2 linked regions of the Nodosilinea sp. FACHB-141 genome follow. The protein of the gene in region 1 binds, or shares a complex with, the protein of each later gene. Links are inferred from orthologs where the notes say so. Each region holds a gene or a part of one and is shown in the gene's direction. Other genes may lie near its edges.

Region 1 (3,133 bases):
CTGGGCTAAATCTAACAGATCGCCTACGGCAGTCAGGTTATATTGCAGCGGCGTAACCGAGATATAGCGATCGCGAATCGCTTGCACATCGGTCGGAATACCCGTCATGGCCTGAGTCAATTCGGGAGGCCAGCCTTGGTTAGGTAAGGGATCCTCGATGTCTTCGACGGCTTCCCCCGCTAGCCAGTAGTAGGTTTTGCCCCGAGGATCGAGGCGTTTTTCAAACTGGTCGAAATAGCGGCGAATGCCCTGGCGAGTAATCTTGGCCCCTTTGATCTCCGCTGCCGCCACCGCCGGCACGTTGACGTTGAGCAGCATGGGGCGCTCTAGGGGGAAACGATCGCGATCGCTTAGCAGATCGCGAATGAAGTCGGCAGCGGGGACGAAGCTGCCCTGGGTAAAGCTAGTCAGACTAACGGCGATCGCTGGAATGCCCTCCATTACCCCCTCCATCGCCGCCGACACTGTGCCGGAATAGACCACGTCGGTGCCCAGGTTAGCGCCGTGGTTAATGCCTGAGACCACAACCTCTGGGGGCGTTGCCATCAGCGCCCCCAGGGCCAGCTTGACGCAGTCGGCGGGGGTGCCAGAGCAACTCCAGGCTTCAATGTCATCTTTGAACACCGACTCGATCATCTCAGCACGAATTGGCTTGTGCATCGTGAGCCCATGGCCGGTAGCGGAACGCTCGCGATCGGGGCACACCACGGTAACCCGGTGACCCGCCGCCGCTAGGGTAGAGGCTAAGGTGCGCATCCCTAGGGCAAAAATACCGTCGTCGTTGCTGATGAGAATGTTCATGACTGTTCCCCCGCCACACTAAAATAATCAAAGCCCAAAGCTAGCCTAGAGCGCCAAGGTATTGCCCAGAGCTGGCCGGGCTAGCCTCCCTATATTGTTGTTGCACCATACACGCAGAATGACCGCCGCACCCACCTCGCTCGAAACCGACCTAATGGCCATGAAGGAGGCTGCTAGGAGCGCGATCGCCGCCGCCGCCACCCTAGATGAACTGGAGCAGCTGCGCATTGGCTACCTGGGCAAAAAGGGCCAACTCTCTAAAGTGCTGGGGGGCATGGGCAAACTCTCCGCCGAAGAGCGTCCCCGCATTGGTGCGTTGGCCAACGAAGTTAAAGAACTCATTCAAACCCAGCTTGATCAGGGCAAAAGTGCTTTAGAAGCCGCTCGCATTGAGGCTCAGCTGGCCACCGAAACCTTAGATGTCACTATGCCTGGCATCTTCCAACCCCAGGGCCGCATTCACCCCATCAATAGCATCATCGATCGCATCGTTGATATTTTTGTGGGGTTGGGCTATACCGTCGCCGATGGCCCCGAAATTGAGACTGACTACTATAACTTCGAAGCCCTTAACTTTCTGCCCGACCACCCGGCCCGCGATATGCAGGACACGTTGTACCTGCCCAATGGCCATCTGATGCGCACCCACACATCCAACACTCAAATTCGCTACATGCAGGCCAATGAGCCGCCCTTGAGGGCCGTTGCCATTGGGCGCTGCTATCGCCGCGACACAGTAGATGCCACCCACGCCGCCGTGTTTCACCAGATTGAGTTCTTCGCAGTGGATACAGACATTACCTTCACTGACCTGCGAGGCACCATCAAGGTGTTTCTAGAAGCGCTCTACGGCGAGATTCCCGTGCGGTTTCGGCCCAGCTTTTTCCCATTCACCGAGCCCTCTGCTGAAGTAGATGTAGAGTGGCAGGGCAAGTGGCTAGAGGTGCTGGGCTGCGGCATGATCGACCCCAACGTGCTGAAATCTGTCGGTTATGACCCTGAGGTTTACAGCGGCTTCGCGGCAGGACTAGGGGTAGAGCGCCTAGCCATGGTTCAGCACCAAATCGACGACATTCGCCGCCTTTACACCAGCGACCTGCGGTTTTTGCGACAGTTCTAAATACCTGCTAACCCTGGCCTGTTTAGGGGCAAGCTAGGGTTAGCTGAACCAAGTTCTTAAATGGCTGATGTGGCCCCCAGTTCAAAGCTCCGATTGCTTAGCGGTTCACCTATTCCGATACGGTAGGTCGCCGAGCTAAATCTCAGCGTTGCTGTTGCGGCTTCATTGGACCTTTCTAGCTATCGTTTCGCAGAAAGTTCTCTCTAAACAGAACTCTGCCAGGTCTCTGTATACAGTCTATTGTATACAGAGGCGTCACGGTTATATGATGGTCTGTAACGTTTTCTGGAGTCAAACGTTTCATCTCTTCACTGAACTCCTTTTAACTGAATACCTATGGCTCGCTTACAAACCCTTAGCATCAACGGCAAACGGCTCAATCAAAGCATTGACGATCTAGCCCAAATTGGGCAGCTCAGCAACGGCGGCATTTGTCGGCTGGCCTTTAGCTCAGAAGATATTCAGGGCCGCGAGCTGGTACGACGATGGATGGTAGAAGCAGGTTTGAGTACCTGTATTGACACCGCTGGTAACCTGATTGGTCGCCGCAATGGTCGCACCAACGCCCCAGCGATCGCCACTGGCTCCCATATCGACACAGTGCCCTGTGGCGGCAAATTTGACGGCAACCTGGGTGTGCTAGCGGGTATCGAAGTAGCCCGCACCCTTCAAGAAAACAACATCACCCTTGACCACCCCTTTGAGGTGATTGTGTTTGCCGACGAAGAAGACACTATGGTTGGCGGGCGTGCCATGGCCGGCACTGCCTCGCTCGATGCTGCCGACTACCACCGCAAAGACGGTCGCCCCATCGATGAGTGCGTCAACGCCGCCGGGGGAAATTGGGACCAGCTCTCTCTCTCCCAGCGCACTCGTGATGATATCTGTGCCTTTGTCGAACTCCACGTTGAACAGGGAGGAGTGTTAGAAACAGCTCAGAAACAAATTGGCGTAGTGCAGGGCATAGTGGGTATGCAGCGCTACCAAATCCACATCACTGGGCGGCCCAACCACGCTGGCACCACCCCTATGGATCAGCGTCAGGATGCTCTAGTAGCAGCAGCTCAGGTAGTTCTGGTGGTAAACCGTTTGGGCAAGCGCCCCCCCGCCCAGCAGGTGGCTACGGTGGGTGCTCTGCAAGTGTGGCCCAATGCTGACAACATTGTGCCAGGGCAAGTACAGTGCAGTATCGACGTGCGCGACCTAAATCAG
Region 2 (3,057 bases), on another replicon or contig:
AAGCGGTAATTAACCAGCAGCGGGGCAGTAACAGGGCAGCCCTAAGGCTGCGATCGCGGCAGCTATGGGGACCGGCCCCTCTCGGTAATGCCACATTACCCCAATTATTCCCTGTTTCAGAGAGGGGTTATAGCATTCACCTACAGGGATATATACTTCTGCCCAAAATCCAGGGGAAATGTGAAAAGTCGATAAACCCTTGCTTCCTATTCTCAATAGTGAATCAGGTGTGCAGTAGAGAGCTGGCGCCCTTGGGTAGATGCAATGCCCACGGGGTAGAATGTTTGGGCAATAAACCACAGCATTCTAGATTTTCTAACGGTCAAGACAGCCCCACCATGCGCATATCTCTGAACTGGCTCAATGAATACGTCAATGTCCAGCTTTCTGCCGAAGAGCTAGCCGATGCCCTAACCATGGCCGGGTTTGAGGTCGAAGACATTGAAGATAGACGCACTTGGGCCGATGGCGTGGTGGTTGGCCGAGTGGTAGAGCGCACCCCGCACCCCGATGCCGACAAGCTCAGCGTATGCGTGGTCGACATTGGCCAAGCCGATAGTTCAACTATAGTGTGCGGGGCTGCCAACGTGCGAGCCGACATCTATGTGGCGGTGGCTACCGTTGACACCTATTTGCCGGTCGTAGATTTGACCATCAAGCCCCGCAAGCTGCGCGGCGTGCCCTCAGCGGGCATGATCTGCTCCCTAGCAGAATTGGGGTTGGCGAAGGATTCTGAGGGCATCCATATTTTTGCGGCTGACAGCCTAGAGCTGGGGCAAGATGTGCGCCCCCTGCTCGGCCTAGACGATGTAATTCTCGATGTCACTTCGACAGCTAATCGGGCCGATGCCCTCAGCATGGTGGGCATTGCCCGCGAAGTGGCGGCAATTACGGGGGCCGAGCTGCACCTGCCGATCACCCAAGCGCCCGCAATACCGAAAAGCACCACGGCTCCGGAGATCGCCCTCCCGGATGAGAAGGCCTGCCCAATCTACATCGGCACGGTGTTGGAGAACATTGCCCTTGGCCCTTCGCCCCAGTGGTTGCAGCAGCGGCTGGTGGCGGCAGGCACTCGCCCCATTAATAATGTTGTGGATGTAACTAACTACGTGCTGCTGGAGTGGGGCCAGCCGCTACACGCCTTTGACCGCGATCGCCTGCTAACCACTGGGGACGCCCTCAACCTCGGCGTTCGCTACGCTCAGCCCGGCGAAACCCTAGTGACCCTAGATAGCCAAAAGCGTCAGCTTCAGCCCGAGACTCTATTGATTACGGCCAACGACCAACCTGTGGCCCTGGCGGGGGTGATGGGCGGTGAAGCCACTGAGGTCCACGACGGCACCCAGGCGATCATGCTAGAGGCCGCCTTTTTTGACGCGGCGGCGATTCGCAAGTCGGCCCGCAGCCAAGGGTTGCGTACCGAGGCTTCGGCCCGCTACGAGCGCGGTGTGAACCCGGCAGAGCTGGGGCTGGCCTGCGATCGCGCCCTGCAACTCCTACAAGAGCTAGCTGGGGCCACCGTCGTTGCCCAGACCACCGGCACCACTGTCCTTGGGACGGCCATTCCCGAGCGGGTGATTACCCTGCGGCTGAGCCGGGTAGCCCAACTACTGGGCAAAGTGATCAATCTGGGTGACCAGCCCCAAGACCTGCCGCCTGAGACCATTCAAAAGCTGCTAGAAACCTTGGGCTGCCAGGTAACTCCAACAGATGATACGGGCGTGTGGGCCGTAACCGTACCCCCCTATCGCTACCGCGATCTGGAGCGCGAGGTGGACTTGATTGAAGAAGTGGCCCGTCTCTACGGCTACAACCACTTTGCCGACACCCTGCCCCAAAAGGCGATCGGCGGCTTTTTGTCGGTGGAGGCAGCCCTGCGCCGCAAGCTGCGGGAGACGTTTCGGGCGGCTGGGCTGACGGAGTTGCTGCACTACTCGCTGACTAAGCCGGTTAGCGATCGCCAGGTCACCCTCGCCAACCCGCTTTTCCCTGAATATTCTGCCCTGCGCCAGGATCTGGTAGACGGGCTGATCGATGCCTACGAATTTAACCTCAACCAAGGAAACGGCCCCCTCAATGGCTTTGAGATTGGCCATATTTTTTGGCAGGATGAAACAGGCATTCATGAGGCTGAGGCCTTGGGCGGCATTGTCGGCGGTGATGGGCGATCGAGTCAGTGGGTTACCAGCGGTCAAGATCGCCCCCTTACCTGGTACGAGGCCAAAGGCATTCTCGACGGTGTCTTTAGCCGCTTGGGCCTGACGGTTGACTACCGCGCCGACAGCACCGACCCGCGCTTTCACCCCGGTCGAACCGCATCGCTGTGGGTGCGGGGGCGGTTAGAGCTAGGCCGTTTTGGTCAGCTCCATCCCCAGCTGCGCCAGCAGCGGGAGCTACCCGCCGAGGTGTATGTGTTTCAGCTCAACTGGTCAGCGCTGGAGACCTGCCTGGTGCCAGTGCTGCAAAGGTCGGTGAAGTTTGCCGCATACTCGACGTTTCCGGCCAGCGATCGCGACCTGGCTTTCTACGCTCCGCTCGAGGTTACCGTCGCTGACTTGACGACAACCATGACCAAAGCCGGGGGCAAACTGCTGGAGTCGGTCGCCCTATTTGACGAATACCGAGGCGAAAGCGTCCCCCAGGGGCAACGCAGCCTGGCCTTTCGTCTGGTCTACCGCTCCCCCGACCAAACCCTCACCGATGAAACGGTAGACCCTGTGCACCAAAAAGTGCGCGCCACCTTGGAGAAGCAGTTTGGCGTAACGCTGCGCAGCTAACTACAGCAGCGACATGCCACCGCCCCGTGTTCCCAACGGCTCCGCTTAGGGAACGTGGGGTTAGCTCTAACTAGGGCATGACCTTAACCATTGTCTGCCTCAGCCGGTTCGGGCTGTGCGGTGTGATGGTGCCACAGCCGATAGCCACCGTAGCCCACTGCTGCCAGCAGCACCCAATAGGGGCTAAAGGCCAGCAGCCAGAGCGCTAGCTTTAGCCCGCTGACGGTAAACGCTTTCACCGATTGAGTTGCCGATTCCCAGGTGTTGTCGAGGGTTTCAC

What was found. Proteins that work in one complex are often made in the same cells at the same time.
Region 2: the proteins of pheS (region 1) and pheT are in contact, whole or in part, in a crystal structure (PDB 6P24), measured with the Escherichia coli proteins. The link is inferred for Nodosilinea sp. FACHB-141 from one-to-one orthologs.

Annotation. Positions count from the first base shown.
Region 1 is NZ_JACJPP010000022.1:122,836-125,968, reverse strand. The notes cover bases 158-2,920. They hold pheS (phenylalanine--tRNA ligase subunit alpha), read left to right. Parts: upstream 158-919; coding sequence 920-1,921; downstream 1,922-2,920. Other genes in these bases: H6F59_RS22910 (Zn-dependent hydrolase), read left to right, coding at 2,258-2,920; surE (5'/3'-nucleotidase SurE), read right to left, coding at 158-801. Outside these bases: more of surE, read right to left, coding at 1-157; more of H6F59_RS22910, read left to right, coding at 2,921-3,133.
Region 2 is NZ_JACJPP010000011.1:185,927-188,983, reverse strand. It holds pheT (phenylalanine--tRNA ligase subunit beta), read left to right. Parts: upstream 1-338; coding sequence 339-2,777; downstream 2,778-3,057. Other genes in the region: H6F59_RS09460 (DUF4349 domain-containing protein), read right to left, coding at 2,861-3,057.